One region of the Methylomusa anaerophila genome, then DNA from elsewhere that is predicted to be linked to it. Evidence: riboswitches for the same ligand, from Rfam matches in the RefSeq annotation. Region 1 holds a riboswitch; each other region holds the start of a gene.

Evidence for each region. A riboswitch is a leader RNA that binds a small molecule or an ion and turns the genes downstream of it on or off. The one in region 1 is predicted to bind cobalamin.
Region 2: it holds a riboswitch for cobalamin, as region 1 does, so the genes downstream of both, MAMMFC1_RS10820 (type II secretion system protein GspD) here and MAMMFC1_RS12635 (hypothetical protein) in region 1, are expected to answer to the same signal.
Region 3: it holds a riboswitch for cobalamin, as region 1 does, so the genes downstream of both, cbiD (cobalt-precorrin-5B (C(1))-methyltransferase CbiD) here and MAMMFC1_RS12635 (hypothetical protein) in region 1, are expected to answer to the same signal.

Annotation. Positions count from the first base shown of each region.
Region 1 is NZ_AP018449.1:2,791,273-2,799,053, forward strand. It holds gene MAMMFC1_RS12615 (glycosyltransferase family 39 protein) at 1-976, shown strand, start outside; gene MAMMFC1_RS12620 (phosphatase PAP2 family protein) at 1,016-1,648, shown strand; gene MAMMFC1_RS12625 (LptF/LptG family permease) at 1,683-2,762, shown strand; gene MAMMFC1_RS12630 (glycosyltransferase family 4 protein) at 2,830-4,773, opposite strand; cobalamin riboswitch at 5,027-5,214, shown strand; gene MAMMFC1_RS12635 (hypothetical protein) at 5,390-6,988, shown strand; gene MAMMFC1_RS12640 (ABC transporter ATP-binding protein) at 6,991-7,781, shown strand, end outside.
Region 2 is NZ_AP018449.1:2,389,011-2,396,791, forward strand. It holds gene MAMMFC1_RS10795 (TonB-dependent receptor domain-containing protein) at 1-2,934, shown strand, start outside; gene MAMMFC1_RS10800 (hypothetical protein) at 3,102-4,346, shown strand; gene MAMMFC1_RS10805 (hypothetical protein) at 4,496-4,690, shown strand; gene MAMMFC1_RS10810 (nucleotidyltransferase domain-containing protein) at 4,970-5,326, shown strand; gene MAMMFC1_RS10815 (HEPN domain-containing protein) at 5,316-5,723, shown strand; cobalamin riboswitch at 6,061-6,244, shown strand; gene MAMMFC1_RS10820 (type II secretion system protein GspD) at 6,443-7,741, shown strand.
Region 3 is NZ_AP018449.1:4,304,115-4,311,895, reverse strand. It holds gene MAMMFC1_RS19775 (ArnT family glycosyltransferase) at 1-1,510, shown strand, start outside; cobalamin riboswitch at 1,597-1,770, shown strand; gene cbiD (cobalt-precorrin-5B (C(1))-methyltransferase CbiD) at 1,928-3,031, shown strand; gene cbiE (precorrin-6y C5,15-methyltransferase (decarboxylating) subunit CbiE) at 3,001-3,645, shown strand; gene cbiT (precorrin-6Y C5,15-methyltransferase (decarboxylating) subunit CbiT) at 3,642-4,226, shown strand; gene cobM (precorrin-4 C(11)-methyltransferase) at 4,248-5,018, shown strand; gene MAMMFC1_RS19750 (cobalt-precorrin 5A hydrolase) at 5,015-6,091, shown strand; gene cobJ (precorrin-3B C(17)-methyltransferase) at 6,112-6,801, shown strand; gene cobK (precorrin-6A reductase) at 6,798-7,568, shown strand; gene MAMMFC1_RS19735 (precorrin-8X methylmutase) at 7,576-7,781, shown strand, end outside.

The DNA.
Region 1 (7,781 bases):
ACGGCGAGGGTTATTATTGACACCCGGACCCTATCTTGCCGCCGGAATTTCGTTTCTCGTTTTTCTGCCGGTACTGGTATGGAATCACGACAACGGCTGGGTATCTTTTGTATTCCAAACCGGCAGAGGGGCCGCCAGCGGTTTTTATCCGGCCAAAATGCTTGGCAATATCGCCGGGCAGGCGATCTGGCTGTTACCGTGGATCTGGCTGCCGCTGGCCGGGATTTTCATTGCCGGGTTAGCTCGCGGTCCGGTGCGTAAGCGGGACAATATCATCCAGGACCGGACCTGGTTCTTATGTTGTATGGCCTTTGGTCCGATCGTCCTGTTTACGCTGGCGACGTTATGGGGATCGCAGGGGTTGTTCCATTGGCAGGCGCCGGGATATTTGCTATTGTTTCCTTTATTGGGACGGGAAGCGGCCGTAAGGGTGGAAAGCGGGGCCCGGCTGGTACGCTGGTGGCTGAAAGGGTCGGTTGCTGCCTTTATAGTAATTGTGCTGATTGTTGCCAGTCATACCGCTACCGGGTGGTTGCGCACGGTCGCACCGGCGTGGTTCGCCGGCGGCGACCCTACCGTGGAAGCCCTTGACTGGCGTGAAGTACCTGATATCGTGACCAAAGCCGGGCAGATGACGGGCACAGAAGTGTCGTTCATTGCCTCCGGGCACTGGATTGATACGGGAAAACTGGCTTATGCCCTGGCGGGAAAATATCCCGTGTTATGCCTGAGCAAAGAACCGCACCATTTCGCCTTCATGCACGGGCAGTCGGAATTCAAAGGGAAAAATGCTTTACTAATTGGACGCAAAAGTACTATGGGGGAAGCGGTCAAGGAATACGGACCGTATTTTGATGCTGTTATTCCCCTGGGAGAAGCCCAAATTCACCGCTACGGCCGGCCGGAAGTGGACCTTGTCCTGTTTCTGGGCCGTAATTTCCACGGTGATTATCCGTTACCATACGGTAGGCAGTGACATGACCAATTTGCATAGACATAGAAAGGGAAAAATGATATGAACATGCTTAAGCTGCTTCGGCAGCGGGATAGTTTTTCCAAGGCATTGATATGGGCGGTCGGAGTAGGGTTGGCAACTATTCTGCTGGTACTGACAATGAAAAAGAGCGGCAATATCGATATATGGGCCTTGGCATATAATATTGGCAACCAGGGAAATGATCTGTTTCTCATACTGACCAATCTCCTCATTATCGGTTGGGCTTTGAACAAGAGATGGCGCAGTATTATTTATCTCACTTTAACGCTTGATGCTGCCGTGTGGGCTGTCGTTCAGGGAGTCAAGGCCCTCCACTTAACAACAGAATGGGCCTATAGACCTAATGGCGGGGCGGGAGGATTTCCCAGCGGGCACGCTACCCATGCGTTTGCCATGGCTTTCCTATTGACTCTTTTTTTTCCCCGGCTGGCTTGGTTATGGTACGGATGTGCCGCCGTTATTTCCTGGTCCCGGGTGGAATCGGACTGGCACACCGGTTTTCAAGTAACGGTAGGGGTTGTATTAGGGATCGGAACGGTGTTGCTGTTAGTCGGCAGATGGTTAAAACATCCTGATGCCGCGCAGGCGATTGGGCGGTTCCAGCAGGGAAAGCCGGCAGTTCAAACGGATCAAAAATATGTCATCGAGTAATTCTTGCTGATACTGCGAAAAGAGATGTTACGGTATGCGTATAATTGATAAGTGCATAATCCGGGAAATGCTGGGTCCTTTTATTTTTGGGGTATGTGCTTTTTCCAGTGTTTTTATTGGCGGCGGGACGTTGTTTCGCATTGCTCAGTATATTAGTAAGTATGGAGCATCGATAAAGGTTGTCATTCAACTTTTTCTTTACAACATCCCCAGTGTTATCATGTGGACCTTTCCCATGTCGGTTCTGCTGGCCACACTAATGTGTTTTGGCCGGCTTTCCGGCTGCGGGGAACTAACCGCCATGCGCGCGGCGGGACAAAGCTTTTACAGGCTGGCGCTGCCGGTGTTTATTACGGCTTTTTCAATATTCGTTTTCTCGGTTGTATTTAATGAAACGGTTGTACCGTCCGCCACCGCCGCCTATAACCGTTTGGTGTTTTACGAGATTGAGCACAATACGAAGCTAAAAAGCCAGGAACATCTCGTCCTGCTTAATAAGAATCAGGGAGCTGTCAACCGGTTAACCTATGCCACCAAGTATGACGAAAACACCAGATCCATGCTGGATGTTACTGTGCAGGAGTTTGAAAACAATATACCCGTAAGGGTGCAAACGGCGCAGCGAGCGGTATGGGAAGACGGGAGATGGGTTTTTTATTCCGGAATCATGCAGGATTTGTCCGGTGACGGCAGCATTCACGCCCTGCACTTTGATCAACAGGAAGTACCGGTAGAGAAGAACGAGTTTGCCAATAATGCCAGTGAGCCGGAAGAAATGACAATTAAGCAATTGAAGCAGACAATCCAAGTCTTGCCTGGCAACTCGCAAGAAAAGCGCCGGTATGAAGTGGAATTGCACCAGCGCTTATCTATTCCGGCGGCATGTCTGGTATTTGCCCTGATTGGGTCGCCTCTTGGCGTTACTTCCCAGCGGGTAAGCTCATCTAACGGCCTTGGAATCAGTGTCCTGGTAATATTTCTTTACTATATTATCATGACCGGCAGCACAGTCGCAGCTCAGAACGGCGCCATATCGCCGGTATTGGCAGCCTGGCTGCCCAATATTGCCGGTGGAGCCATTGGCTTGCGCCTGATACTAAAGGCGGCGGCATAATGGAATGCATTATTAACACCCGGCAGCAGAAAAAACTGTTGCCGGGTGTTGACTTTACTCCTCTTTGTCATCCTACGGTATACGGTATTACGCCAAAATGCTTGGCAAGGAGGTGCGATAGGGTTTGGTGGTATTTGCCGACCGTATCATCTGTCAGCTCTAAAGGGGCGGGGGCATATTTCTCCAGGCTATGAGCAAGAATTACATCAAGTTCTTGCGGATAGCGGGGTTGGTGGAGAATATGGTAGGCCAAAGGTATGGGGAATCTTTTTATTGTGATATGATTCTCCCGGGCAGCCAGCAGCAGCCAGTAGTCGTACCAGGGCAGGTTTAGGCAGAAATCTTCCTGCGGATGCGGATATTTGTCAATTATTTCTTGCGGGAAAAATAGGCAGCCTGCTCCGGGAATATTCCAGGCAGGCTGGGCTTCCACCGGTTCAATATCGGTCCTGCCGATATAAACCAGGGAATTAGCCGCCTCTCTCGCTATGACGCCTGGCAGGTGTTCGTCGAACAGGCAAACATCCGGCGGTATGATTCCACATATTCCGGCCGGTTGCCGGCGTAATGCTGCCAGAACTTCATGGATAAAAACATAGGGGCGTCCATATTTGCTTACGTTGTCTTTGGCCTCGATGAATATTATATCGGGAAATTTGTTTTTGAGAAGCGGGATATCTTCCTGCGCGTTGACCGAAATAATTTTACAGCCCAGTTTAAGCCAACTGGCCACTGCCCGGTACTGGTTGCAAAATTCCCCCCCGGGGACTAGGGAAGTGGCTACAATGATGGCCGCCTCTTGCCCGTTCCCTGAATTAGCTGGTGCAGCGGCTGTTTGCTTTTTGCTGAAGATTGCCTGCGATTCTACTACCAGGTCGGAGAAAGATCTGGCGAATATTTTCGCCAGGCAATCGGCTTGCATTCGGGCCTCTGTCTCCCGTTTGAAGTCAGGACCCGGCAGGCAAACAGGCAGGAGCGCCGATATTTTGCTGGCCAGATCGGCTGTATTTTCCCGTTGGAAGTACACGCCGTATTCATGTTCCAAGTGAACGGGAAGGTCGGATAAGAGAATGGTTTTGCCTAAGGACCGGCACTCCTGAACGATTAAGCTCAAGCCTTCAAAAAGTGAGGGCTGCACGACAAACAAGCTGCGGCGGACGAGCTGAATTTGGTCCTGTCTGGGCACCAAGCCCAAAATATGTATCAAATCTGAAACGCCGCTTTCGGATATATGTTTTTGCAGTTCTTCCATATATTGCGGCCGGCGGAAGTCGTCAGTCATTCCTGTGCACGCCAGATGTACATCCAGGCCTGTTTGTCTGAGCGCGGCGATTGCGTCAAACAGGCGGCGATGATTTTTATGCAGCCAAAATTGGTTGGAACACAGAATAAACCTGTCTGGCAGGCCATATTTTTCCTGGATGGCGGCAGGGTCTCCCCGATACCAGTCGTCTTCCGGCAGGATGTGGAAAGGAAGAACTCGGGTGACAGCCTGTGATTCCGGGTAAAACTTCCGGAAATCCTGCTCGACTGCCCGGCTGCTGCAATAAACCAGCCGGGATTGGGCCGCTACCCGGGAGCAAAGCTCATCCCGTATTGCCAAGTCCTGGGGAGAAAAAAAGTCAGGCCGGTATTTGTGCTGAAAGTCATGGACCCAGGAAGCAGCCGGCCGGTCCGGAATGACGTTAAAATTAACTGGAAAATAAAAGTCGATTTTACAGAAGAGATCATCCCAGGTATGGACGTCAATGACCGGCAGGCCGGTTTGGTCCGCAAGGCCTGAGAAACCGGTTCCAAAACAAATGATGCCGTCAAATTTTTCGGCAAAAGGAAGATACAGCCGGAAGCCTTCCCGGGTTTCGCCGGATACGATAAGGAATAACTGCGGGCGTTCCTGTGCCGGTAAAGAGGCTACTGCTTTGACGTGATGTTCCAGATGAGACACGCCGCCAATCCAGCCTTTGCCGCCTATTACCGGAATACCCACCCGCAGGCTGTGAACCGAAGTCATCCGTTAACACCTCACATATCGCCTGAGTTGCAGGGTGCTTACATCCCTGATAATTGGTCCGCCGTAAAAAAACGGTTAGCGGAAGCTAACACCATATTCTCAGCCGTCTGCTATATGATATGGGCAACAGGGAGAAGTGCTACGCTGCGACTGTGAAAGATACAGACTGTGAAAAGATATGGATTGACATATTTTTTGTAACGTGCTAACATTTAAATTAAATTATATCCATATCATGCCATATCACGACAATTTAATATTTTTTGAGACAGGTGCCCTAAGGGGCTTAATAGGGAAGACCGGTGTGATACCGGCGCGGTCCCGCCACTGTAATGGGGAGCAAATCCAAGGTATGTATGCCACTGAGACGTGAAAGTCTCGGGAAGGTTTGGACGAGCGATGAGCCAGAGCCAGGAGAACTGCCTGTTTGACAATCACCGTTTTACCTACGAGCGATGGGGAGGGGATTATGGAGTAATCTATCCTTCCCGGCTATTTATTATGCCGGGATTTTTGTTGGGAAAGAGTACTGAAATAATGAAACCCCCCTTCAGCATGCAAGGGGGGTTTCTCTTAGTTGAGGACAATTTTGGCTGTAATGATATTGTTAAGTTGTATGACGGGGACAGGCACGGCCGGCGGCGATATTTCCGTATCCTGCGACATACCTTACTTTCTGGGGCAGAAACGCGGCTATATGCTGCCGGGCGAACTGCTGCAAGCCAGGATTATAGTGGAAAATTTCGGGCCGGCAGCCAAGAATGTGCCGGTGGATATTGTTTTACCGCCGGGTTTTTTACCGGCAGGGCGCTATGAGTATTGGCAGGTTGCCGGCCTGGAAAACAACGCGGTGCTGAAGACGGAGGCCGACCTGGGCGGCGGTTATGGGCAGTGGTTTGACTTAGTGCCCATCCGGGTTGGACCGGACGCAGCGCCGGGGGCCTATACGGTAAGTATTGTCGCCGGCGGCCTTATACACAACTATGGGGTAACGGTGGCGGCTAAGAAGCCGGCGGAAGCCGACGGCGGGCTCACAGTGAATAGAATCCTGATTCCGTTAGATAAAGACGGCAAAAAAGATGAGCGCTTGCATGACAATACTTTGGTGCTCCGGGACCGGACACTGGATTACTACAAAAATATACTGCGCGGCAAAGGCGCTTCCAATCAGGAAGTGGAGGCCATCCATCCGGTTGTCCATATGGGGATTGAATTTTTAAATCCCGGGGGGCAGCAAAAGCTGGTTAACATTACTGTACGGCTGCTGGACTACAATACTCACCAGCCTGTAGCCGGACTGCTGACTCCGGGAACTACCGGCGAGGATAAAGATGCCGGCTCCCTTGCCGGGAATGCCGACTGCCTCACGGCTTTCGCCGCCATAACCGGGGAAGAGCGGCAGCGCCTGCTGCTCCCGGTTTATGCGGACGAAAGGCTGATTGCAGGCGGGCGATACTGGCTGCAGGTGGTTGTTGATGATGGTTTTATCCAGCCGGTTACGGTGAAAAGTCCGCTTACCGTGGTGAGGAAAAACATGGGGGCCATGCTGGTCACAGGCGCGGCGGCACTGGTATTTTTGCTTGCTTTGGCGCTGGGACTAAAGCAGTTGCGCGCCACTTTGGCAACTATGAAGACTCGCTGGCTGGTTACCATAGCGTTGTTTGGCGCGGCAGCGTTCACGATAGTGAATGTTCCCACCACGCTGCTCAATGATTTCTTTCATATTTTACTGGGACCCTTCGGCTTTTTGGTGACCGGCATATTTAATGGCGTTTTCTTATATATGCTGGTGATTGCTTTAGTCATTTTGATTCCCCGGCCGGGGGTTGTCGCCCTGATGATGGCAGTGCGCATGCTGCTGGGTATGCTGGCCTTCGGCAATATTTCGCCGGTGAGTATCCTCACTTATGGTTTGCAGGCATTATTGCTGGAATTGGCCTTGTACTACGCCAATGTTTATGCCAGGTCTTCCGGGACGCCGGTTTCCGCCGCCGCAACCGCCGGGCAGGTATTGCCGACGGCTATTGCCTGCGGACTGGCCGACTCAATAGCCACTTACGCTAATATGCAGGCGATGGCTTTTCTGTACCGGCTGTATTTTGCCGACTGGTATATTTATATGGTTACACTGGTAAACGGTTTTTTGTATACGGCGGTTGGCGCGGCGTGCGGCGTATTTTTGGGAAAACAACTGGCCAAAGTGGGGGGCGATTGAGTTTGGGGAATGAGATTGCGGCTGCGGCTGTTGAAGTTAATAATGTGTCTTTTACTTACCTGGGGCGGGGCGGGCCCAGTTTAGCCAACGTGGACTTAAACATACCGGCAGGCGATTTTTTGCTGATCACCGGCGCTACCGGCTGCGGCAAGAGTACGCTGTTAAAAACCTTCAACGGGCTTATTCCCCATGAAAGCGGCGGCCTTTTAACCGGCGACGTGCGGGTTGAAGGCCGGAACATCCGGGATTTGTCCGTAGCGGAGCTTAGCCGTACCGTGGGCATGATGTTCCAGAGTCCTGACGATCAGATTTTTTCCACAACAGCGGCGGATGAAACGGCCTTTATTCTGGAAAATATGGGGGTCGATTTTAAGGAAATACCGGGCCGGGTCAGTGAGGCCCTGGCCTGGGTCGGCCTGGAAGGGATGGAAACAACAAGTGTCCATGCTTTGTCAGGCGGGCAGAAACAGCGTTTGGCCCTGGCGGCGGTGTTGGTGGCCCAGCCGCGGATACTGGCCCTTGACGAACCTATCAGCCAGCTTGACCCCCAGGGCGGGGCGGAATTGCTGCGGGTGGTATACCGTCTGAACCGGACGCGGGGCATTACCGTCGTTATGGTGGAGCACCGCCTGCACGAAGTACTGCCGCTGTGCCGGCATGTAGCCGTTATGGACAGCGGAAAAATTGTTTGGCAGGGGACGCGGCAACAAGCTTTTCTCCAGCCGGAAGTTTTTGTCCGGCGCGGTCTCAGATTGCCGCAAACTGTGGATGTTTGCCGGCGATTGGGGGTGGA
Region 2 (7,781 bases), 400 kb from region 1:
TTGCAGGTGACCCAAGGCAAGGTGGACGTTCTGACCGGGCAGGTGGGCGTGCTGGCCGGCCGGTCCCTGGGCGAAAAAGGGAATTTCTACGCCAGGGTGACGGTCAACCATGATTTCGCCGGCAGCGGGTCCCTGCGGGGCAGCTATTCCGGCGGGACCCAGGCCATAGAAACCGGCGCCGCCAGGGATACCTGGTGCGAGCTGGCCCTGGGCGCCAATGCCAGGATCTCCCCCAGCGGCAATTTCAACGTGAATGTGCTCCACACCTTCGGCGGCGATGTCAAGACCGACTGGCAGGTAAACGGCGGCTTCAACTGGCGGTGGGGCGGCTTCGCTTCCCGGCAGAAACCGCCGGCTCAGCCCCAGGAGGCGGCAGCGCCGGCCGTGACGCCGGCAGCGGTTGCCGGCAGTACGCCGGCGAGCGGGCCTGAACCGCCGGCGGAGGGCGCCGGCAGCAACAGCCTGATCGCCGCCGGCGAAGCAATAGGCGCCGGCGACGACCTGGCGCTGCCGGTTGCCGGGCCGGACAAGCAGCCGGTCGCTGTCGCCCGTGACGGCGCCGCCGCCGGCCAGCCCGGCCCAACCGACCTTTCCCCCGAACCGGCTGCGACTGACGAACCCAGTCCGGCGCCGGCGCCCGCCCCTGCCGGGGAAAGCGCCCCTGCTTCCGGCTACGCCCTGGAGCCGGTGGTGGTGGAAGCGCCCCGCCCGGCGTGGGAGGACAAGCTGTCCCCCGGCACCGTGACCGTCATTGAACCGGATAAATACAAAGGCGAGCAAAAAACGCTGCCCGACCTCCTGAAGGAAGTCCCCGGCGTGCATGTGCGCTATTCCGCCGGCGGCATCGGCCAGTACACCACCGTCTCCGTGCGGGGCAGCACCGCCTCCCAGGTGGGGGTGTTCGTCGACGGCGTGCTGACCAATCTGGGGGGCGACGCGGCGGTGGACATCTCCACCATCCCGGTGAAAAACGTGGCCCGGATTGAGGTGTACCGGGGCTATGTCCCGGCCCGCTTCGGCGGCACCTACATGGGCGGCGTCATCAACATCGTCACCAAAAAGCCGGAAAAAGCCGATATTTCCGCTTCCTACGGGCAACGCTCCTGGGGCGGCTACACCGGCAGCCTGCAGGTGGATGCCCCCCTGGGCAGCGGCTCCTTAATGGTGGGAATCAACCGGGACCAAAGCGACGGGGATTTCCGCTATACGAATTTTGGTTATCAGAATGGTATTGCTACCCTACTGGCGTCTTATGAGCAATCTGTTGCAGATCTCGAAGGTCAGATTGCCCGGGGCGAGATTTCCGCCGACAACACGGATTATATTAGAGAGAAAAACTACTTGGCCTATCTCAAGCGTCTTTCGCCGACCCGCTATCGCATGAATAACAGCTATAAAAATACCGACGCGCTCCTCAAATGGCAGGATGAGCACTGGCAGGTCAAGGCCGGCTGGAAGCAAATCGACCGGCTGATGCCGCTATCACTTAGTGGCAACACATGCTGGGATAAGGAGGATGTGCCTGATGAATATTCGCCCGACGCGCCAGGTCCGTCCTACCAGAAGACTAATCTGAGGAAGAGACAGGAGCTTACCGCCAAAGATATTCTGGTCGGCCGGCGGGATACCAGCGGCAACCTGGAATGGGGCTGGAATGTCAATTATCTGGACCAGGAGAAAAGGTACAGCAATCCTGATCTTGCACCAGGCAGCTATGCCATGACGAAGCCGCTCTCCGTCTGGAGCGCTTATGACTCCCGCAGGTTCGGCGCTTCGCTGGACGGGTCCTTCAAAGCCGGCAACCATCTGCTGGACTTCCTGCTGAACTATTCCCGCGAAACAATGGATATTAAGGGATGGAGAATGGATGATATTAATTCAATAGCTAACAAGCAATGGAAATATAAATATCGCCAAACCCTCTTTAATGTCCAGCTGCAGGATACCATTACCCTGAATGATGCCGGCGACCTGTGGTTTACTCCCAGTATCCGCTACAACTCTTCCGATATATTAGGCAGTTCCCGGGAAAAAAGGGGGGGGGGATGGTTGAAGGCGGACGATGAACAGAGAGACAGCAAGACCACCTGGCAGTTCGCCCTGAAAAAGAAGGTGAGCAACAGTCTGACCTTGCGCGCTTCCTACGGCAAGTACTACCGGCTGTTGAACCTTTATGAGATTGCCGGCGACGGGGCCGGCATTCTGCCGCGCCCCGGTACTGATGCGCACGGTAACGCTTGGGGCTCCGTTTATCCGCAGCCGGAAGAGGGAATCCAGTGGGATGTGGGCGCTGCCTGGAAGGGCAGGTGGCTCAAGGCCGACGCCGATATCTCCCTGACCTATTTCAGCCGTCGGTCGGAAAATCTGCTGCAACTGCAGCGGTATGGCATTAACAACTGGTGCTATGTGAATGCGGCCAAAGGCAAAGCCAGCGGCGTGGAACTGCAGAGCAATCTGACCTGGGCCAAATGGGATCTCAATCTGGCCGCTACCTATGTACATGCCAGAAGTTCTTCCACTACCGGTAATACTCCCGCCGGCCTTTATACCTGGAATGATTACCCTATGACCTATACGCCGGAATGGGAAGGAAAGCTGCGCCTGACCTACCGTCCGGACAGCAAGACAGCCCTGTTCACGGAAATAAACTATACGGGCGAACAGTATTACGCCGATAGTTTATCTACTTTGGGTGGTGGTTCTAGTCAATATATGCAGACGGCGCTTACTACCGTAGGGTTGGGCTGCCGGTACCAACTGAACAAAAATGCCCAGTTGGTTGTCGGCGTCAACGATCTTTTTGACAAGGGACCGGAACTGAAGGAGATTTATACGGAAACCGACGGTTACGGCCTAAATGTGAGGAAGGAGTCCAACGCTGCCTATCCGCTGCAGGGACGGACTTACTACGCGACAGTGCAATATAATTTTTAGCCTTGCGTAAGAGTTACATGTGTTCTGACATACCAGGTTAACAGAAATGGAATTCCAGGAAAGGAGGTGATGCGAAAAGCCTTAAAGCAGCGAAAGGGGGTGAAAGCAACTTCGGGACAAGCAGCAAGCGGAAAATCAGGACTGTAAAAATAGGAGGGGACATGAGTATGAAACTGTTTAAAAAAGTATGGATCGTCTTAGCGCTGGTGATGGCCTTTGCTACCACCGCCTGGGCCAACTCCGCCTATACGGTGGTGAACTCCGGTTATAGCCAGGGGAAAGTGGGGACCATCACAAGCACCGGCTCCGTAACCCCCAGCGCCGTCTCCACGCCTTTGAACGGCGCCCCGGCGGTGCACTCCTTCACCGACGCCAACGGCCAGCCCCGGATGCTTGTTTATAACTATACTGCCGCTACAGGTAACCCTGAAGTCCTAATCTACAACCCGGCCACATCCCCGTGGACCCAGGTGAAATCTATTGCCGATTTGGCCGGCGCCAACATTGTCAACTTATACGGCATCGCCACATCCGGGAGCTATCTCTACGCGGTGGACTATGACACCGCGAAGATCGTTCAAATCAACATGGCGGGCGATGCCTACTCCGTGACCGCCACCTACACATTCCCGGGGACCACGGGCTATGAAAAACACGGTGTGGCCATTGCCGCCGTGGGTGACTACGTCTACGGCCTGTTTACGGAAGTGGACGATGATTATGCGACCAACCCTAATTACCTGACCAGCAAAGTGGTTAAACTCAATAAAAGCACCTTGGCTGCAGTCGGCACTGCCGCTCAGGTGGGCAAAAACGCCTTCACCCTGAAGTCTTACAATAACAAGCTCTACGTTGCCGCCGTTGGCGGCAAGCAGCGGGATGACGGGACCTACAACAGCGGGGAGTCCAAGCTGAATGTGGTGAACCTCGCCGATATGACGGTGGCCACGCCTTTTACGTCGGGCACGGCAATTCCGTACGAATTCCGGGATATTACCCTCAGCACCGCCGGCGATGCCTATCTTCTGGTCGGCAGGTACACCCCCGGCTACGCAACAATGACCGGGAAGGTGTACAAAACCACAGCGACGGCTATCGCCTCCGGCAGCCTCGGCACGGAAAAACAGAGTTTCAACACCGCCGGTTACTACTGGGCGCTGCTTTATGAAACTGCCGCCGACCGGCTGTGGTTCGCCCAAGGCAACCAGGTCGACCTCCGCATCGCATCTACTTACACCTCCATAGTGAGTTTGCCGGCGCAAACGATACTGGGCGGCTCCCAATATCCCAACCTCAACTCCGTCGCCTTAATCGGGCAGGCGGGCGCCACCCTCCAGGGCTATCAGGACCCGGCCCTGCCCGGCGTGCAATCCGGCCTGAAAGCAGCCCGAAAAATCAAAACCACGAAGTAATCCTATCGTTTTTTCCTGCGCCGCCGTTGGCTATACGGCGGTCCGGTGTTTGTAAAAGGAGCTGGTACTGTTGTACTGGCTCTTTTGCTTTGGCGCAGGGCCGGCCCTATTCGATAACTGTCTGCTTCTTAGAGAAACGAGGCGAGGAAATGTTTTTGCGACAATACCGAAAAACCGCGGTTGCTGCCTTGATTGCGGGATTGCTTATTTTTACGCTGCCGGTTGCCGCTTTGGCCGACGCAGTGAATGACGGACCGGCGCCGGCCGCGAATCCCGCTGATCCGCCGGCCAACCCGCCGAGTGTCAAAAGGGACGGTTCTGTGACTCATTTAAAAACACAGTAGAACCCCGTCCCCTGACACTCCACGCAAGGGGGTTAATTCGACATTGACAGAATCTGGTATACAAATGAATTTGATGCAGGACGACATTTTGTACGGTGTTCATTTTTCCTTATAAAACGCTATAATGAGGTTATAGCGAATTTTTTCCTGGAAGGATTATAATGTCAGGCAATTTGGTGGCGTTACTCCCAGAAGTGGATTTAGCTTGACGAAGATTTGGTAATAATGATAATGTGTAGATAGAATGTAGATGAAATATAAGGAAAGGAAACATGGGCTATGCCTATCGCTAAAGATAAGAAAGATTACGTAAATAAAATTATGGATGAAATAGTTGGCAGTATGCGCAGAATTTTTGGTGATGACTTACGCCAGGTAATCCTTTTTGGTTCGTATGCTCGTGGAGAAGAAGAAGTGTATTCAGATATGGATGTAATGGTGTTGGTCAATTTACGTGATGCTGAATTATGTAAATATAATAATGTTCTTGCAGAAGTAATGACCGATATTTCTGTTAAATATGGTGTTCTTCCGGCAATTATTGATAAAAATTATGAACAGTTTTATCATTGGTTGCCAGTATTGCCTTTTTACCGTAATGTAAAGAACGAAGGTATTGAATTTTATGCAAGCTGATATGTTAGAGTTGTCTAAGTATCGTATGTTAAAGGCGAAGGAATGTCTTGCGGATGCTCAGGATGCTTTTGAAGAAAGTCGGCTAGCAAACTCAATTAACCGGTCATATTATGCGATGTTTCATGCAACTAGAGCATTATTGGCTATAGATAGTTTTGATTCTAAAAAACATTCAAGTATTTTAGGCTATTTTAATCAGCAGTATATTGCTAGTAAAAGGGTTGAAACGAATTATTACCAGATGCTGGCCAATGCTTTCAGGGTAAGGAATAAGACTGATTATGATGATTTTTATATTGTTAGCAGGGAAGAGACTTTGCAACAATTAAACAATGCTCAAACTTTTATCACATTCATGAATGCTTTCATTGATAGTTTGATAGAAATTAGTGAATAGCAAAAACCCATACGGAAATGCCGGAAGTCTTTATAAAAAACTGCTTATCCACTGCTTATTTTCAAAAGTACAAATATTTCATAAGTTACATACCGCCACAGGCACAAACAGGACGAAATAGAACAAATGAGCGGCAAACGTGAGTGGCATAGGGACGGTTCTGTGACTCACTTAAAAGCACAATAGTTGTCAAGAACCCCGTCTCTGACACTCTCCAATACCAGCCTTATCCGTAATGGCAGACAATTTTTTTTTGACAATTGTGCATAATTATCCACCAAATACCTCATATGAGGGATTTACGCTATATTTATCCTAAGATATCATAAGAAGCAGAAAAGGAAAATACGGGATAGGTGCCCTTGGGGGCTTAATAGGGAAGACCGGTGTGATGCCGGCACGGTCCCGCCACTGTAACGGGGAGCAATCTCGCCTAGTTGCCACTGAAGCGGCCTGCTTTGGGAAGGCGCGGGGAAGCGATGAACCGGAGTCAGGAGAACTGCCTGTCCGGCAATCGCCATTTGACCTGCGAGCGACAGGGAGGAGATTACGGAACGGCCGGCCGTCAGGCCTGTCCCGCCAGTCTAGCGTACGTACCTCCCGTGAGGGAGTTTTTTGCTTTTTGTGGGATTTATTCGCCCGGGAAAGGAAGGATCTCTTAATCGGGCAGGCGGGCAGCACCAACCATCCAGGGCTATCAGGACCCGGCCCTGACCGGCGTGCAATCAGGTCTAAAAACAACGCGAAAAATCAAAACATTGGCTATACGGCGGTCCGGTGTTTGTAAAAGGAGCTGGTACTGTTGTACTGGCTCTTTTGCTTTGGCGCAGGGCCGGCCCTATTCGATAACTGTCTGCTTCTTAGAGAAACGAGGCGAGAAAATGTTTTTGCGACAATACCGAAAAACCGCGGTTGCTGCCTTGATTGCGGGATTGCTTATTTTTACGCTGCCGGTTGCCGCTTCGACCGACGCGGTGAATGACGGACCGCCGCCGGCCGCTGCCGGTGCGGCGCCAGCCGGCGGCCCGGACAGTACGCCGGGGCAGGCGCCGGCGGCGAATCCCGCTGATCCGCCGGCCAACCCGCCGGATCAGGCTCCGGCGGCCGCGCCGCAGCCTGCCTTCGACCTGCCGGCCCCCGACCCCGGCCTGCCGGCAAATACCGGGCTGTCGCCGCTGGTCATCAAGCTGGAATACGTAAAGGCCGAGCAAGTGAAAGCGATGCTTGCCGCTTTATTTCCGGATAACCGGGTCAGGGCGGAAATTATTAACGGCATGCTGGTGGCGGTCGGCAGCGAGGAGGACTGCGCCATGGTTAAGGACATGCTGGCCAGGATTGATGTCGCGCCGAAGCAGGTTATTTTTGAAGCCGAAGCGATCGAGGTATCGCGGGACGATGCCAGAAAAATCGGCATCGACTGGGGGCCGGTCACCGCCTTGCCGGGCGCGGCGACGACCGACGGCAGTTCTTTTCGCCTCGGGCTGGGCATTCCCAACCATGAGGAATACGGCGTCAATGTTTCGGCCACGATTCGCCATCTGGTGGAAACCAAAAAAGGCCGGCTGCTGGCCAGCCCGCGGATTGCCGCTTTGGACGGACAGACGGCGCAAATTCTCATCGGCGACAAGCTGGCGGTGGAAAGTACGCAGATTTCCAGCGGCACGACCATCACCACGGTCACCTACGTGGAAGTGGGCATCAAACTGGAAGTGACGCCCACCATCCATGCGGACGGCACTATAAGCACCCATATCAAACCGGAAGTCAGCAACAAAACGGACACTACCAGCAGCGGCAACCCCAACATCCGGACCCGCCAGGCCGAAACAACGCTGCGGGTAAAAAACGGCGAAACAATCGTGCTTGGCGGTCTGATCCAGCGCCAGGAAACCCAGGATACGGTCAAATTCCCGCTATTGGGCGATATACCCATCATCGGGCAGTTCTTTCGCTCGACAACCAAGGAAAAAACTGAAAGCGAGCTGATTATCCTAATTACCCCGAAATTGATAGAGTAGTAAGGAGAGGCTTGTAACTAGGGATGCAGCATTGACAGAA
Region 3 (7,781 bases), 1.5 Mb from region 1:
GGAGTCGAATTATGCCCTTACTGCCAAGGAAATGGTGGAAAGTAATAACTGGCTGTCACCGCAAATATATGGTCAGTACTGGTTTGATAAGCCCATATTGATTTACTGGCTTATTGCCTTAAGTTATAAAGTATTTGGCGTAGGAGAATTTGCGGCTCGTTTCCCAGCCGCAGTTTTCAGTGCCGCCAGTGTCAGCTTGGTATACTGGTTTTCAGTGAAAATTTACCAGAATCGTCAAATAGGTTTATTGGCGGCGCTGGTTTTAGCCACATCCCTTGAATTTTGGGTATTGGCGCATATGATTATTACTGATGCGGTACTATTTTTCTTTACCAGTGCAGCCATGTCTACATTCTTTTTTGGTATGACAGAAAAAAGAACCAAATGGTACCTGATGGCCTATGCGTCAATGGGATTCGCGGCACTGACAAAAGGTCCGGTTGGTATCGTTTTGCCGGCACTTATAGTCTTAATGTATATCTTTGTCCGGAATCAATGGCAGCAACTTCGACATATGCATATTTTTGCCGGTATAGGCGTGTTGTTGGCTGTGGCGGCCCCGTGGTATTTCACAATGTACCTGCTCCATGGGCAACAATTCATAGATACATTTTTGGGACTCCATAATTATATAAGGGCTACTGTGGCGGAGCACCCGAAAGATAATGTACTTTACTATTATTTTGTATTATTCCCCGTTAGCCTAATGCCATGGACCGGCATATTCTTCCTAATGCTGGGGAAGGCAAAAAGGTCTTTAAGGTCACCGGTGGAAAGCTATTTATACATTTGGCCGGCGGTAATTTTAGTTTTTTATACCGCCATGGCAACAAAATATCCTACCTATGTATTTCCAGCGTTATTTCCCGTTGCAGTACTAATAGCCAGTTATTTGCAATCTTTGCATCAGAGAAAAAACAGGCGGACTTGGCTCTGGCTTTCCGTACCGGCAATAGTACTGTTCGGTGCGGTTGTGTATGGCACAACTCTATTGCCGCCGGAAAAGAATTGGCTGCCGTTGTATGTTGCCGTTTGCGTGAGCATAATCAGCGTTATTTGGGTTCAAACAAAGGGAAATATCTGCCGGTTGCCGCTAACGGTAGCTGTAGCCGTGATTACAATAAGCTGCGTGGCGATCGGAACGGGTCTAAGTTCTTTGGCTAATTCCAAATCAGCCAAACCGTTAGCTTATATTTTACCTAGGAACGCAATCATTGGCTCATTGGGAGAATATGCCACTTCCATGGTTTTTTACAGTGGACATATTATGCCTCGCCTGGTTGTTGATGAACAAGAATTGGCACAACGGGGGACTTGGTCTGGTAAATATACCATGCCCACCGAGCATTTGGACAGCTTTGTCGCCCGGAATAGCGGTGATTCCCCAATTTTTATTTTAGTAAAATCAAAGGATTTGTCACAAATTAAAGACTCGGCATCTTTTGCCAATTTTGTTCCTGTTGCCAGTCATGGCAATATGACTCTTTACCGCAAAAAGGATGAAATATAGAATTGTTGAAAACAAATTTCGCATTAATTGCAGACACCAGCAGGAAATTAGTAATTAAGATGGAATATAAGTATGTTATAAAAGTTGATATGTGTAAGGGAATAGGTGCTTTGCGCTTAATAGGGAAGTCCGGTGCAAAACCGGCGCGGTCCCGCCACTGTAATGGGGATGATGCCTTATATATGCCACTGGGATGACTGGGAAGGCTTAGGCAATTGATGAACCAGAGTCAGGAGACCTGCCTGTTCTACGACACGCCGCTAGTAGTCCGTCAAATGTTTAGACTTGGCGGATTACCGGAACCTACGGAAGATAGGCAGGTGTGGGGAGAATAATCAGACAAATGTGAAATGTGATTTGTTGAGTTTATTTACATAACCCCCTGCTATAGGGGGTTTTTTGTTGTCAGATAAAACAATGCGTCCGGGTATAACAACCGGCACTTGTGCGGCGGCGGCAGCCAAGGCAGCTGTTTTGGCTTGGCAAGGGAGACTTGATACTCACGTTGAGGTCAAAACACCGCAGGAAAAATTGATTCGGGTTGCCATTGAGAAAAGCCTGGCGATGCCCGGGGGAGGCTTAGCCAGTGTAATAAAGGATGCCGGCGACGATCCTGACATTACCAACGGCGTGAGAATTGACGTTCAAGTTAGGATTTCCGACTGCCCGGACATCATAATTCAGGCCGGCGAAGGGGTGGGAGTAGTAACAAAACCAGGGTTATCCGTGCCGGTAGGGCTGCCTGCGGTGAATGAAGGACCTAAAAAAATGATTATAACTGCCATAAGAGACGTACTACCAAGGGATAAAGGCGCCATAGTCACTATATCCATTCCAGGCGGTGAAGAACTGGCGAAAAGAACCTTAAATCCGGTATTGGGAATTGCCGGGGGGTTATCCATTATCGGCACAACCGGTATTGTTGAGCCCATGTCGGAAGAAGCTTTCAAAAACTCGCTGGTGCCCCAAATAAGTGTGGTAAAAGCATTGGGATATCAGGATATAGTCTTTGTACCGGGAAAAATCGGACAAGATATAGCTGTTAATCAATACGGTTTGCCGGAAGAAGCCATTGTTCAAACCAGCAATTTTATCGGCCATATGCTGGAAAATGCTGCCAAGCTGGGTGTGAAAAGGGTGTTGTTGTTCGGGCATTTAGGAAAAATCGTAAAAGTATCTGCCGGTATATTTCATACTCATAATCGCATGGCGGACGCGAGGCTGGAAACCATTGCCGCTTATCTGGCGGTTGAAGGCGCCCCGCAAGCTGTGATAAAAGAGATTATGGAATGTACGACTACAGAGGCTGCTATGCCGATTATAGAGCGATATAATTTTAACGCGGTTTACAATCTACTGGCCACGCGGGCAAGTTTACGGGCCGAGCGGTATGTTTTCAGCGATCTGACGGTAGGGACGGCAGTTGTGACACTTAAAGGCAAAATATTGGGGCTTGATCAAGCAGCTCGGGACATTGGAGGAACACTAGGTTGGAACATGACAGAGCTAACCACAGGGTAATAGTAGTGGGCATTGGTCCGGGAGCGCCGGACTATGTGCTGCCTGTAGCAAGCAGGATAATCAATAACGCCGCAGTGCTAGTGGGAAGTAATCGGGCCCTCGCTACTTTCGCGAAAAAAAATGGTCAAGAAACCCGGCAAATTGATAAAGACATAGGAGGGGTGCTCTCTTTTATTGCGGCAAAGCTTGCTGCCACGGATGTGGTGGTCATGGTATCCGGCGACCCGGGATTTTATAGTTTGCTGGCGGCACTAAAACAGGAGTTCCCGGAACCCAGAATTCAGGTCGTTCCCGGGATCAGCTCGGTTCAGCTGGCATTCGCCCGCATTGGTGAGTTATGGCAGGATGCAGACTTAATTAGTATGCATGGACGCCTGCCGGAAGATGAAAAACTATCCTACCGCCAGGGGAAAAAGCTTGGAATACTTACAGATCAAAAGCATAATCCAAGTTATATTGCCAACGTACTGCTGACCGGCGGCTGGCCGCCGGCTAGCTTGGTGTGGCTTTGCGCCGCTCTGTCTTATCCGGAGGAAAAAGTATTGGCTCTATCTTTGGAAGATACAGTTGATATTAGTGGGTTTGACCACTGTGTAATGGTGGTGAGAGGATGAGAGTATACAATCCCGGTATTGCCGATGATGATTTTATTCGGGGCGATATTCCTATGACTAAAGCGGAGATAAGGATACTTACATTATCTAAAGCTAAAATCAGGTACAGTGATATCATCATTGATATTGGGGCAGGTACAGGCTCATTATCGGTGGAGGCGGCTTTAATGGCGCCACAAGGGCATGTTACTGCCATTGAGAGAAAAGAAGAAGGAATCAAACTGATTAAAGCCAATGCCGTCCGCTTTGGAGTTGAAAACCTTGAGCCGGTATTGGGGGAAGCCCCTGAGGCTCTTAGCGGACATAAAGAAGCTGATGTTATCTTAGTTGGCGGCAGTGGCGGACGTTTGCCGGAAATACTGGCAAAATGCGATAAAATCTTGAAGCCTGGCGGCCGGTTGGTAATAACAGCCGTTACTGTAGAAACTTTGAGTGGCTCTTTATTGGCAATGCGGCAGCGTATAGACTATTCCGTGGAGGCCGTTGGCGCCCAAATTACCCGCATACAGTCTGTTGGGTCAAATAATATGTTTCAAGCATTAAACCCTATCTATATAGTTACTTGTACTAAAAAACCATAAAGAACTTCGGGAGGAATACACGTGCAAGTTTATTTTGTCGGCGCCGGTCCGGGAGATCCCGAACTGATTACAGTCAAAGGTCAACGGTTGCTGAGCCGGGCAGATGTAATCATTTATGCCGGCTCCCTGGTAAATCCGGCTTTATTATCATTGGCTCAAAGCGGAGCTGCCATTTATAATAGTGCTTCCATGACGCTGGATGAAGTCATTGCTGTAATGAAAAAAGCGGTGGCAGAGGGGAAGACGGTTGTTCGTCTGCACACAGGAGACCCCAGTATCTATGGCGCCATTCAGGAACAGATGGATGCTCTGGATAAAAGCGGCATTCAATATGAAGTAATTCCGGGTGTAAGTTCCTTTTTAGCCACGGCGGCGGCACTGAAACGGGAATATACTTTGCCTGAGATATCCCAAACAGTGATTATTACCCGCATGGAAGGCAGGACTCCCGTGCCGGAGAAGGAAAAACTGCAAAGTCTTGCCAGCCACGAAGCCACTATGTGCATATTTTTAAGCGTGCATATGCTGGACAGTGTGATGCAAGAGCTCATTGACGGCGGTTATTCCCCCGATACACCGGTTGCCATTGTTCAAAAAGCATCTTGGCCGGAACAGAAGATTTTCCGCGGAACACTCAATACAATTGGGAAAATTGCTTTAGATGGCGGCGTAGATCGTACAGCCATGATCGTAGTAGGGAAGGTTCTCGATACGGAATACGCCCTGTCCCGCTTGTACGCTCCCGAGTTCGGCCATCTGTTCAGACCGGCCCGGGAGGATAGCAAGCAGTGAAACTGGCGCTAATCTCTGTTACCAGAAAAGGGGCGGCACTTGCTGAGAGGTTGGTTCCTTTTCTCGGTCCTGATGTTGATGTTTATGCCAAAGAGGGCCGAGATAATGTTACAGGTACTTCGCGTACGTATGATTGTTTGAGTCAATTAGTGGATACAATTTTTCACAAATACGACGGTTTCGTGTTTATCATGGCCGCTGGCATCGTTGTCCGAATTATCGCTCACCATATACGGGACAAAAGGTTTGACCCGGCCGTAGTAGTGGTGGATGATGGCGGAAAGCACGCTATAAGCCTGCTTTCCGGGCATATTGGCGGCGCCAATGATCTTACTTTGGCAGTGAGTGAGGCGATCGGTGCTTCGCCTGTCATTACAACCGCCACCGATGTTGCCCAATTGCCAGCCGCAGACGTGCTGGCAGTAAAACTAAATCTTCTGATTGAGCCTTTCCCGCGGTTGAAGGTAATTAATGCCGCTATTGCAAATGGGGACAGAGTAGTTTTTTTTATCGACAAGTCGCTGGCCGATTATGAACACTACCTTCATTTGGCCGCGGAATACGGCATAATATTGCAAGATGCAGGTGAATTGGAAGAGATTGATCACTATGATGCCGCTGTTATCATAACGGATCAGGAGTATGATACGGCAAAGCCTTGCCTCTTTCTCCGTCCGGGAAGCTTGGCGCTTGGCATTGGGTGTCGCCGTGGTACCACCGATGCAGAATTATTTGGGGCAATCAGTGATGCTTGCCGTAAAATCGGCAAAAGCTGGCAAAGTGTAGCTGTACTTGGGAGTTCCGTGGTAAAGCAGGACGAGATCGGTTTGCTGGCCTTAGGGCAGCAACTGGATGTTCCTGTGGAATTTTTTTCCAATGAGCAACTGCGGTTATGCATTGCCGAGAAGAATTATATATCATCAAGCTTTGTAGAGCAACAGATAGGAGTGGGAAATGTATGCGAACCAGCAGCAATTCTGGCGGGACAATCGGACAGGCTGCTACTGCCCAAGACAAAATATGCCAAAGTAACTGTAGCTATCGCTCCGGTCAAATATCGGTGGTGGGAATAGGACCAGGCAGTTTAGAGGACATGACGCCGCGAGCCCGTGAGGCTATTGAATCGGCGCAGGTGATTGCAGGTTATGATACTTACTTGGAACTTATCAAAGATTTACTTGGCAAGAAAAAAGTTATCGGCACCGGCATGATGCAGGAGATTGACCGCTGTCAGGCTGCGGTTGAGGAAGCTTTGGGCGGTTACGATGTAGCCGTAATATCCAGCGGTGATCCGGGAGTGTATGGGATGGCCGGGCTGGTGCTGGAACTGACTTTAAAATATCCTGAAAGTGTTCAGCCGGCAGTCAGGGTGATCCCCGGCATCAGCGCCGTCGGAGCTGCCGCCGCCATTTTAGGGGCGCCGTTAATGCATGATTTCGCTGTCATTAGCCTAAGTGATCTTTTGACACCTTGGGAGGTGATCGAAAAGCGAATTGAGATGGCGGCAGCAGGAGATTTCGTCATTGCCATTTATAATCCCAAGAGTACCCGCCGCACAATGCAAATTGAAGCAGTAAGGGAAATTGCCCTGAAATACCGTCACTCTTCTACTCCGGTAGGGATTGTCCATCATGTCAGCCGGACTAAGGAACAGATGGTACTATCCAATTTGGAGAACTTTACCCGGGAGCATATAGATATGTTTTCACTGGTGATTATCGGTAACAGCCAAACCTATATTGCCGGCGGGCAGATGATTACGCCCCGGGGTTATCAGGTATGATCCTGGTACTGGCCGGTACCCAGGACGGACGTGAATTGGCAGCTCAAATAGCCGGATGCGGTTTGCCGGTAATTGTATCGGTTGTAAGTGACTATGGCCGAAGTCTGGCTGAGTTGGGAAAAATGCAAGTTAATACCGGACAACTTAGCGCCTATGAATTAGCCGAATTTATTGGCCAAAGGGATATAAAACTGGTTATTGACGCCAGCCATCCTTACGCGGTAAATGCATCACGCAATGCCATGCAGGCCTCTTTGGCCACAGGTATTCAATATATACGGTTTGAACGGGAAAAAACGCATTTACCCGCGTATGAACGCCTGATTGTAGTCCCGGATGCTAAAGCAGCGGCAGAGGCTGCGGCCGGTTGCGGCAGGGTCATTTTCCTTACTATCGGCAGTCGCAGTTTAATAACTTTTAAAAATACCCCTGCTCTGCGTGAACACAGGTTGGTCGCAAGGGTACTGCCGCAGCCAAATGTGTTGTCAGAGTGCTTAGAAATGGGGTTTAGTCCCAAAGATATTATTGCTATGCAAGGACCTTTTTCATATGAGCTGAACGTAGCCTTGTTTACAGAATATAACGCTAATGTCATAGTAACCAAAAACAGTGGCGAAATTGGCGGTACTGATGCTAAGTTTACCGCGGCTATTGCATTGGGATTGACGCTAGTTGTGATTGACCGTCCCGTTATCGAGTATACCTGTATATTTCGCACCGTTGAAGAAATTCTTTCATATTGCTTAAACGGCAGCGCCTGGAGGTAGTAAAACAATGGAATTTATCACTGAGCCACATGCAATTGAAGCCCGCAGCATGGAGATTATCGCCCCTTATCTTTCAAGACTGAACTTGGATGAGAAGGCAATAAAGGTTTATTCCCGTATCATCCATGCAGCGGGCGATCCTGATTATAAAGACGTGATACGAATTCACCCGGCAGCCATAGCAGCAGGTTTAAATTCTTTGAAGAGCGGGTG